DNA from 2 places in the Clostridium sp. Marseille-QA1073 genome. Region 2 is predicted to be linked to the other one. Evidence: a T-box and tRNA genes for the amino acid it is inferred to sense, from the RefSeq annotation. Region 2 holds a T-box; the other holds one or more tRNA genes.

Region 1 (5,858 bases), on a different contig from region 2:
CCGAGTCTGAATAGGGCGCAAAGTTGCATGTCGTAGACCCGAAACCGGGTGACCTATCCATGGCCAGGTTGAAGCGAGAGTAAAATCTCGTGGAGGACCGAACCACGTTGGTGTTGAAAAACCATGGGATGAGCTGTGGATAGCGGAGAAATTCCAATCGAACTCGGAGATAGCTGGTTCTCCTCGAAATAGCTTTAGGGCTAGCGTCGATTAATTGAGTAATGGAGGTAGAGCACTGAATAGGCTAGGGGGCATATCGCTTACCGAACCTTATCAAACTCCGAATGCCATATACTTTTATTTCGGCAGTCAGACTGCGAATGATAAGATCCGTAGTCAAAAGGGAAACAGCCCAGACCATCAGCTAAGGTCCCAAAGTGTAAGTTAAGTGGTAAAGGATGTGGGATTTCTAAGACAACTAGGATGTTGGCTTAGAAGCAGCCACTCATTCAAAGAGTGCGTAATAGCTCACTAGTCAAGAGATCCTGCGCCGAAGATGTCCGGGGCTAAAACTTACCACCGAAGCTATGGGTGTACACTACGTGTACGCGGTAGAGGAGCTTTCTGCATTGGCTGAAGTCGTACCGGAAGGAGCGGTGGACGATGCAGAAGTGAGAATGTTGGCATAAGTAGCGAGAGACAGGTGAGAATCCTGTCGGTCGAAAACCTAAGGTTTCCTGAGGAAGGCTCGTCCGCTCAGGGTTAGTCGGGACCTAAGCCGAGGCCGAAAGGCGTAGGTGATGGACAACAGGTTGATATTCCTGTACCACTAGCAGACGTTATTACAAATGGGGTGACGCAGGAGGATAAGATGTGCTAGCTATTGGATGCTAGTCTAAGCGTTTAGGTATGTAGGATAGGCAAATCCACCTACATTAGCTGAGGCGTGATGGGGAAACCCTTTAAGGGTGAAGTATCTGATTCCACGCTGCCAAGAAAAGCCTCTATGGAGGAAGTTAGTGCCCGTACCGCAAACCGACACAGGTAGGTGAGGAGAGAATCCTAAGACCATCGGAAGAATTGCTGTTAAGGAACTCGGCAAATTGACCCCGTAACTTCGGGAGAAGGGGTGCCTACGCAAGTAGGCCGCAGAGAATAGGCCCAAGCAACTGTTTAGCAAAAACACAGGTCTCTGCTAAAGCGAAAGCTGATGTATAGGGGCTGACGCCTGCCCGGTGCTGGAAGGTTAAGGGGATTGCTTAGTGCAAACGAAGGCATGAACTTAAGCCCCAGTAAACGGCGGCCGTAACTATAACGGTCCTAAGGTAGCGAAATTCCTTGTCGGGTAAGTTCCGACCCGCACGAATGGCGTAATGATTTGGGCACTGTCTCAACAGCAAATCCGGCGAAATTGTAGTGCAAGTGAAGATGCTTGCTACCCGCGATTGGACGGAAAGACCCCGTAGAGCTTTACTGCAATTTAGCATTGAGTTTCGGTACTATCTGTACAGGATAGTGGAGACTTGGAAGCAAGGGCGTCAGCCTTTGTGGAGTCATCCTTGGATACCACCCTGATAGTACTGGAATTCTAACCGGAGGCCTTGAATCAGGTCACGGGACATTGTTAGGTGGGCAGTTTGACCGGGGCGGTCGCCTCCAAAAAAGTAACGGAGGCGCCCAAAGGTTCCCCAGAACGGTCGGAAATCGTTCGAAGAGTGCAAAGGCAGAAGGGAGTCTGACTGCGACAGACAAGTGGAGCAGGGACGAAAGTCGGGCTTAGTGATCCGGTGGTTCCTCGTGGGAGGGCCATCGCTCAACGGATAAAAGCTACCTCGGGGATAACAGGCTGATCTCCCCCAAGAGTCCACATCGACGGGGAGGTTTGGCACCTCGATGTCGGCTCGTCGCATCCTGGGGCTGAAGCAGGTCCCAAGGCTGGGCTGTTCGCCCATTGTGCCGGCACGCGAGCCGGGTTCAGAACGTCGTGAGACAGTTCGGTCCCTATCCGTCGCGGGCGTAGGAAATTTGAAGGGAGCTGTCCTTAGTACGAGAGGACCGGGATGGACAGACCTCTGGTGCACCAGTTGTCACGCCAGTGGCACAGCTGGGTAGCTATGTCTGGAAGGGATAAACGCTGAAAGCATCTAAGCGTGAAGCCCCCCCTAAGATGAGATTTCCCATAACATAAGTTAGTAAGACTCCTGGAAGAACACCAGGTTGATAGGTGAGAGGTGTAAGCATGGCAACATGTTCAGCTGACTCATACTAATAAGTCGAGGGCTTGACCTAATTAATTTCACTGTGCAATTTTCAGAGAATAATTTCTTTGAAGCTTATATAAATTTTAAAAAAATTAATAGAAACAAGCAGTACAAGGAAGCAAAGGAACGAGGAGTGGAGTTTACTTAGGTAAATGAACCCCGCAGTGACTGAAGCTGACGAAGTAATGCAAAGTTTATATGAATTTTTAAAATTTGATAGAAACGAGTAATACTAGGAAACAAATGAGTGAGGAGCAGAGTTTACTATGGTAAATGAGCACCGGAGCGAATGCAGTTGACGAAGTAGTACGATGTTTATAGTGAATTTTATAATGTTCCGCGATAGCTCAACGGTGGAGCACTCGGCTGTTAACCGATAGGTTGGAGGTTCGAATCCTCTTCGCGGAGCCATATTTAAAAATTAAATATGTTATAAGTTGATAAAATGGTATGAAGCTTATATAAATTTAAAAAAATTAATAGAAGCGAACAGGACAAGGAAGTGAAGGAACGAAGAGCGGAGTTTACTAGAGTAAATGAGCACTGGAGTGACTGAAACTGACGCAGTAATGTGAAGCTTATGTAAATTTTTAATCTGGTGATGATGGTTTTAAGGGTAACACCCCTTTCCATTCCGAACAGGAAGGTTAAGCCTTAAGACGCCGAGAGTACTGCACGGGAGACTGTGTGGGAGGGTAGGTTGTTGCCAGGTAGTGCTAACTTAAGTTTAGCAATATTCCGCGATAGCTCAACGGTGGAGCACTCGGCTGTTAACCGATAGGTTGGAGGTTCGAATCCTCTTCGCGGAGCCATTTTATTTTTTTGTGTAAATTACAGCTCAAAAGAGCTGTTTTTTTATTTTTAAGAATAACTAGATTGAATCTAACATACTTTTTTATGTGGCTAATTAAATTAATAACATTTTTTATTAAAGTTGTTAACAGTTTGTTGATAATTTTAAAGTTAAAGTTGATAATTTTTAAAATTAAATCTAATTAATTTTAGTATATTTTTCCTCAAAAAATGTAAATATATTTTAAAGATTTAGAATATTATAAAAAATTAGAGGGAAAATCACCAAAATATAGAATATATAAATTATATTGGATAATCTGAAAGAGAAAATGGGAGGTATAGCACATGAAAGAGTATAAAATTAATAATCTTAGAAATGTTGGAATTATAGGGCATAGTGGCTCTGGAAAGACAAGTTTAATGGAAGCAATATTATATTATACTGGTGCAACAGATAGGCTCGGCAAGGTTGAAGATGGAACTACAATTAGTGATTATGATGCTGAAGAGAAGAAAAGAAAAGTATCAATATCAACTTCAGTGGCACTTTGTAAATGGAAACATGTAAAAATAAATCTAGTAGATACTCCAGGATATTTTGATTTCGTTGGAGAAATGATAGAAGGTTTAAATGCAGTAGATATGGCTATGATAGCTGTATGTGGAGTATCAGGCATTGAAGTTGGAACAGAAAAAGCTTGGGATTATGCTGAAAAGCAGAGATTACCTAGGGCCTTTTTTATAAATAAATTAGATAGAGAAAATAGTAATTTTGAAAAAGTTTTAGAACAATTAAAAGATAAATTTGGTATGTCAGTTGTACCTATCCAATACCCTATAGGCTCTGAAAATAACTTTAGAGGTGTTATTAATGTTATTTCAAAAAGAGCAAGATTATTCAATTCTAAAACTCAAAAAATGGAAGATGCTGAAATACCTGTAGAGTTAATAGATAAAGTTGATGAATGTAGACAAATGGTTATGGAAGCCGTTGCAGAAATTGATGAAGTTTTATTAGATAAATACTTTAATGATGGACATTTAAGTGAGGAAGAAATTTATAATGGATTAATAAAAGGTGCTTCGATGGGAGAAATAGCTCCAATAATGTGTGGTTCTGCACTAAATTGCATAGGTATAGACACATTGCTCGAAGATATAGTAGAGTGTTTCCCATCTCCAATTCATACCACTCTATACATGGCAAAAGATTTAAAGAATAATAGTTATACAAATATTAAAATAGATGAAGAGGAACCATTTTCAGCATTAGTATTTAAAACTATTGCGGATCCTTTTGTAGGTAAACTTTCAATGTTTAGAGTAATTACAGGAAGTGCTCAGTCTGATACTGTTGTTTATAATTCTAATAAAGAAAAAGATGAGAAGATTGGAACCTTATACTTTTTAAAAGGAAAACAACAATATGCTACTACTGAGGTTAAAGCAGGAGATATAGGTGCTGTTGCTAAACTTAATTATACTAATACTGGAGATACTCTTTGCTCACAGGAAAGACCAATAATTTTTGATTCTATAGAGTTCCCAATTCCTATGTATTCAAGAGCTATAGCTACTAAGGCTAAAGGCGATGAAGACAAAATATCTAATGGATTATCAAAGCTATTAGAAGAAGACTCAACGTTCTCCATATCTAGAGATGTTGAAAATGCTGAAACTATAGTATCAGGATTAGGTACAACCCATTTAGATGTTATAGTAAGTAAATTAAAATCAAAATTTGGTGTTGATGTTTCACTTGAAATACCTAAAATACCTTATAGAGAAACTATTAAAAAGTTCTCTGATGCACAAGGCAAGCATAAAAAACAATCTGGAGGACATGGTCAATATGGTGATGTTAAGATTAAATTTGAGCCTAGAACTGATGGGGAGGAAGAATTAGAATTTGTTGATGCAGTAGTAGGTGGAGTTGTTCCAAGACAGTATATTCCAGCTGTTGAAAAAGGATTAAAAGATTGTATTCAACATGGAGTTTTAGCAGGATATCCTGTTATTAGATTAAGAGCTACTCTTCACGATGGATCTTTCCATCCTGTGGATTCTTCAGAGATGGCATTTAAGATTGCAGCATCTTTAGCTTTTAAAAAGGGATTACAAGAAGCTCAACCTGTATTACTAGAACCAGTTATGCATATAGAAATTATGATTCCAGATGACTACATGGGAGACGTAATTGCTGATATCAATAAGAAAAGAGGAAGAATTCTTGGAATGGAACCTTTTGAAAAAGGTCAAAAAATTGTAGGAGAAGTTCCGCAGGCTGAACTTTATAATTATGCTAATGATTTAAGATCATTGACAGGTGCACGAGGAAGTTTTAGAAGTAGATTTGAAAGATATGAAGAAGTTCCTAGTGATATAGTTAATAAAATAATTTCAGATATAAAGAAAGATGCTTAATTAAAATACAAAGAGACTATTCTTAAGAGTAGTCTCTTCTATTTTTGCAGAAGTAGAAAGACCATTATAATATTTTTCTTGAGAGAATATAAATTATAAATTACAAGTTAAAATTTATAAGTTTATTTTTGTAAATGAATAAATTTATATATTTTGTACAAAATATAGCTAAATAGTATTGAGGGGGATTTATATGTCAGACTACAGAATGGATATAAGAGGAGACATAAACCTTAGTGATTATAGTAGTATCCATGACTATATGGGTATAGTAGGACCAGAAGACAAATTCACTATTGTTTTGCAGTCTGCTAGTGAGGAAGATGCCAAAGTACTATGTAGTATTTTAGAAAGTGATAAATTCACTATAGTTTCAAAAGGAGATATATATGATGGAAAATACTTCATACAAGCGTTTAAGAAAAAATGATCCTATTA
Region 2 (5,858 bases):
ATGTTGCTTACACCAGTTATATACATTATCATTCTTTCAAATCCTAATCCAAAACCTGCATGTTTTGTGCCACCGTATTTTCTTAGCTCTAAATACCACCAGTAATCTTCTTTATTAAGACCTAGTTCTTCCATTCTCTTTTCAAGGATATCTAATCTTTCTTCTCTTTGGCTTCCTCCTACAATTTCACCTATACCAGGAACTAATAAGTCCATTGCTGCAACAGTTTTGTTGTCATCATTTATTCTCATATAGAAGGATTTAATTTCCTTTGGATAGTCAGTAACAAATACTGGTTTTTTAAATATTTCTTCTGTAATATATCTTTCATGTTCTGTTTGAAGGTCAGTACCCCATTCAACTTCATATTGGAATTCTTTATCTGCTTTCTTTAATAATTCTATAGCTTCAGTATAAGTTATAGCCGCAAAGTCAGAATTTACTACATTCTCCAGTCTCGCTTTTAATCCTTTATCTATAAAACTGTTGAAGAATTCCATTTCCTCTGGAGCATTTTCCATTACAAAGTTTATTATATATTTTATCATATCTTCTGCAAGTTCCATATCATCTTTAAGATCTGCAAAAGCTATTTCTGGTTCTACCATCCAGAACTCAGCAGCATGTCTAGCAGTATTTGAATTTTCTGCTCTAAAAGTTGGTCCAAAAGTGTAAACATTTCTAAATGCTAAGGCATAAGCTTCTGCTTCTAATTGACCACTAACTGTTAAATTAGTTTGTTTTCCAAAGAAGTCTTCTCCAAAGTTTATTGTTCCATCTTCACTTTTAGGAACGTTATTTAAGTCTAAGGTTGTAACATTAAACATTTCTCCTGCACCTTCAGCGTCACTTCCTGTGATTATTGGTGTGTGAGTATAAACAAATCCTCTTTCTTGGAAAAACTTATGAATAGCATAAGCAGTTAATGAACGTACTCTAAATACTGCTGAGAAAGCATTGCTTCTTGGTCTTAAATGAGCAATAGTTCTTAAAAATTCAAAACTATGTCTTTTCTTTTGTAGTGGATATTCTGAGGATGATTCCCCTTCTACAACAATTTTAGCAGCCTTTAATTCAAAAGGTTGTTTAGCTTCTGGAGTTAACACAAGTCTTCCCTCTATAGTAAGCGAAGAACTTATGCTAAGTTTTGATACTTCTGCAAAATTTTCTAAATCTTCCTCAAATACTACTTGGATATTTTTAAAGAAACTTCCGTCATTTATTTCTATAAAACCAAAATTTTTAGAAGCTCTTAAAGTTCTAATCCAACCACTTATAGAGATCATTTGATCACTATATTTTTCTTTTTCTCTGTAAATTTGTTTTACTAATACTTTTTCCATACAGTTTTCCTCCTTTAAAAATTCATATAAAAAAACCCTTCATCCCTCATAGGGACGAAAGGTTAACTATTCCGCGGTACCACCCAAATTGTCATAAAATGACCTCTTTACAGTACAGATTATCATCGATACTGTTTAATTTATAACGGTTTAATTCCGTCTAAGCCTACTTTCATAACAATTTCGGTTAGAAGCTCTGAGATGTTCTTCAACATAAGTTTCATATTGACCTCTCACCATCGTCAACTCGCTTAAATTACCTCTTATATCTACTCTTCTCTTCATTGCTTTTAATTTACATTATTTATATTATATACAAAAACTATTTTTAAATACTAGTAATTATTATATAGTTTAAATATATAGTTGTCAAATATTTTGTAAAATATAATTGTAAATATATTTTGTATTTTTTATAAAACATTATTCTTATTAATTTAAAATAAATTTTACCATAAAAAAATTGATATAACCATAATATTTTTGTAGATTTTTTAATTTATCTAATCAATAATTAATTTTATAAAATATAATGGACTTTGCTCATCTACTTCAATATTAAGTAACTTATACTTTATAGTATATACAATTCTTCATAATAATTTACTAATAAAATAACAAAGAATAAATTTAATTTTGTAAAATCTCATATATAAAAAGCTAAGACTACAGAATAAATCTTCTGTAGTCTTAATTTTTATTTACTGATTTTTAATATATCTCTTAAACTTTTGTCCTTTAATAGTAATTTAAATGTAGGTACCCCTATTATAGTTACTACCACAAACTCACCTACACCAACTTGAAGTGCAGATAAAAATAATGGTAAATTAAAGGCATAATAAAGCATAGCGCCTATCATTACCGCGTTTACTATTGTAGGATATAATGATGCTATAATCATGTTTTTACTTTTACTCATAGCAAAAGTTGCTATAAAGGTTGCTGCAGTTCCTACAATTACATCTATAACACCAGCAGGGCTGAAAAGATTAGCAATACCGCATCCTAAAGTAAGTGCAGGTACGTATAGTGGATCTATAAATGCTAACAAAGTCATTATCTCTGATAATCTAAATTGTACTGCCCCAAAGGATATCGGTGCTAAAGCATATGTAATAACTGCATATATTGCTGCCACCAATGAAACCTTTAATAGTTTTTTAGTATCCATACCTTTTTCCTCCTAAAAAATATTAAATAATTTCAAAGCCTTTTTAACATTAAACTTAACTGCGGCGCAATACTAATAAAGCTATTTATTAATAACTTTTCATATCCCTATTTACTTTAGAAATAATATTCCCAACTTTTCACTTTACAATTCACAAATTTCAATATAATATTATAAATCTTATTATATAAGTAAAACTTTTTAATTTGATTTTATCAAATTAAAAATTATATTTTTACTTTTCAATATAAATTAAAATTAATAGCTAATTTAAAGTTGTAAATTGTTTAAGTTATATAGAATTTTAATGTAATATGCTTTCTAAAAAATAAAATAACGCTGTCATTAAGACAGCGTTTCTACTCTTTTGAGATAACTCTAATAATCCTAATAAAATATTAGGATTAAAAAGATTGCTGCCGTAGTTTTGTTTAAAGACAGGAGGCTTCCGAACTGTCTGATTGATTTTAACAAACATTATTATATATTATAAAACTTTATAAATCAAGAATAAAGATATGTTTTTTATGGGTTAATATTTTGTCTATTCAATATCTGACAATTATAACTTATTTAGATTTCTTGGCGAACATTGTTCACCCCTACATAAAACACACTTTATTCTACTTTAAATAATAATTAATCTATATCCTTTAATGTTATTAATACCTTTAATTTATCATGTATTGCTTCTATTTTCGCTTCATTTTTTACCCAAATCCTTTTAGAAGCTATGTTATAATCTTTTATAGTAGCTGATATATATTTTATTTCTTTTTCCCTTGCTAAATTTAATACCTGAGAAAATGCACAGCTTGTATATCCATTTCCCCAATATTTACTACTAATCCAATAACCTATTTGTGCCTTTTGTTTCTTAATATCCTGTGACTTAGTGATATTATTCCTATTGCAATATTATTTAAAACAATAGCAAATATTTCAGCATTTTTATTTTGACACCATTGTTTATTGCAATCTATAAATTCTGATTTAGATATTTTATTTCCATTTGAATTGAAAGCACTTTTTAACCTACAATCATTGTTTAAAATATCTACAAGTTGCATTGCATAATCATCATTAATATTCTTAATAAATATATTGTTATATATTTTCATATAACCCTTTCCCTTTAAATTTCATTATTTTTAATACATAAATGCAAACAAAAAATATTGCTTAGACTTAATTATAGTATCTTTATTTATTTTTTAATTTTTCTATAGAATATTTGTTATTAATAATATTAAATTATTTTACATTTATCTTTATTTGATTTATTTTTACTTATATGGTAAAATGTCGTGAAAAAAGGTGGATTAATTATTGTGTATAATAAAATATTAAGCTTTAAAATTGCTTGCATATGCGATACTGAGATAACTATTACGGAATCTAACTTTGATAATATTGTTGATAATGGATTAACTTGTCCAGTATGTGAATATTCTCTAACTTTTGACGCTCAAGAAGCAATTTCTAAACTCCAAGCATTTAATGAAGCGTCAAAAGAACTTGATGAACTTTTCGAAAGATATCCTCAAGTAACTATTTAATTATCATTACAGTAGTCTTCTAAATTCTAGTATTTATATTACTTTAATATTCTATTGTAATATTATATAAACCAATAAAAACTCCTTTAAGCTATGCCTAAAGGAGTTTTTATTGGTCATATTAAACTACCACTACATTTTTCACATTATTTTTTGTTGCTATATTTTTTAGCTTTTCCATGTACTCATTAGATGGAGTATAGGATTTAATTAAATCTTCTCTAACACCTAGTGCTCTATATTTTATAAGTTTATAGATTATATTAGGATTTAGCTCTGCTATAAGCTTACTTCCCATTTCTACAGTACGTTCATTATTTAAAACTTCTGGTACTACTACTGTTCTTATTTCATAAATTTTATCCATTTCAGCTAATTTATTTATGTTTTCTATAACAGTTTCATTTTTCATGCCAGTAAGATATTTATTTTCATCACTATCAAAGGCTTTTAAATCTATCATAGTTTTATCAGTAACTTCTAGAAGTTCTAAGTTATTATATATAGGAAGCGAAGCATTAGTATCTAAAAATGTAGTTAATCCTAATTTTTTAACCTCTCTAAAAAGCTCAATTAAAAAATCACTTTGCAATGTACATTCTCCACCAGATACAGTTATTCCAGATATAAAATATTTAGTTTTATTTAATACCTTTAATATATCCTCAACAGTCATAACGCTAACTTTAGGACTACTATTATGTTCACAAACTGCAATACAACTATCACAGTTTACACATTTATCTCTATTATAATTGACTTTTCCATCTACTATAGAAAGAGCACCATGTTCACAATAGCTTACGCATTTCCCGCAATTTATACAGCGATTTATTGTTTCAGGATTATGACAATAGAGGCAGTTATAGTTACAGCCTTGAAGAAATATGGCTGTTCTATTTCCTTCTCCATCTACTGTACTAAAAGGTATTATTTTATTTACTATAGCAATTTTACTCATTATGTCTTAATTTTCTCTCTAGTACTTTTTGATTCTTAGCTGCTCCATATCCTAGTACAACTGTATCATTTAATACTTGCTGATTTCTTTCTAGTTTTTCTATATCTGATTTCTTAACTAAATAACCTGTAATTCTTATAACATCACAGTCTTCACAGTAAACAGATATATATCTAATATTTAATTTAAAAGCTCCCTTTATAACATCAATTATAGCTTTTGGATTTCTCTTAGACATTTCATCAAATTTAAATATATCACCTATTCCTGATGGGAAGAATTTATGGAATGGAGCGCTTTGTATTAAATGCTCATAAATTTCTGGCTCTTCACCTATAGGAATTCTACATCCTGGTGCTACACCTTCATCACTATCTAATCCTACTTGTGCATGTAAAAGATATTTTCCATCACTTGCTGTGCAGTGTTTATTAATGTGATTATCAACTATCTCTTGCATCTTTTCTATTATTTTCATTCCTAAATTATTTGCATAATCAGAATATCCAAATCTATCTTCTTGTTTATTTGAATTTATAAAGTAGTTAACAGCATTTGCAAGTCCTACCATACCAAACATAGCAGTAAAGTTATCTTTTGATAATAATCCTTCTCTTACTAAGAAGCTTGATTCAAAGAAACCACTTTCTTCTACTATAAATCTTACTCTTTCATCCATAAGATCTATCATAAGCTTCATTGCATGAGGTAATGCATTATTTATAAAATCTTCTGCATCTTTAGCTTTAGGTGCTAATTTAGCAAGGTTTAATCTAACTAAAGTGTAGCTTCCTCCACCTATTTTTAATCCATTATAACAA

What was found. The T-box of region 2 lies ahead of asnS (asparagine--tRNA ligase). A T-box ahead of a tRNA ligase gene usually reads a tRNA of that ligase, here a tRNA-Asn.
Region 1: it has a tRNA-Asn gene. The T-box ahead of asnS (asparagine--tRNA ligase) is inferred to sense a tRNA for this amino acid. The anticodon was not compared.

The regions. Positions count from the first base shown of each region.
Region 1 is NZ_JBSVQM010000009.1:77,967-83,824, reverse strand. Features, by position in the region: rRNA gene ACY1IQ_RS10240 (23S ribosomal RNA) at 1-2,229, shown strand, start outside; tRNA gene ACY1IQ_RS10235 (tRNA-Asn) at 2,538-2,612, shown strand; rRNA gene rrf (5S ribosomal RNA) at 2,796-2,913, shown strand; tRNA gene ACY1IQ_RS10225 (tRNA-Asn) at 2,939-3,013, shown strand; gene fusA (elongation factor G) at 3,342-5,420, shown strand; gene ACY1IQ_RS10215 (hypothetical protein) at 5,614-5,850, shown strand; gene ACY1IQ_RS10210 (hypothetical protein) at 5,813-5,858, shown strand, end outside.
Region 2 is NZ_JBSVQM010000010.1:116,121-121,978, forward strand. Features, by position in the region: gene asnS (asparagine--tRNA ligase) at 1-1,343, opposite strand, end outside; T-box leader at 1,391-1,637, opposite strand; gene ACY1IQ_RS11160 (QueT transporter family protein) at 2,041-2,517, opposite strand; gene ACY1IQ_RS11165 (GNAT family N-acetyltransferase) at 3,157-3,417, opposite strand; gene ACY1IQ_RS11170 (hypothetical protein) at 3,375-3,638, opposite strand; gene ACY1IQ_RS11175 (hypothetical protein) at 3,849-4,076, shown strand; gene ACY1IQ_RS11180 (YjjW family glycine radical enzyme activase) at 4,198-5,037, opposite strand; gene ACY1IQ_RS11185 (YjjI family glycine radical enzyme) at 5,030-5,858, opposite strand, start outside.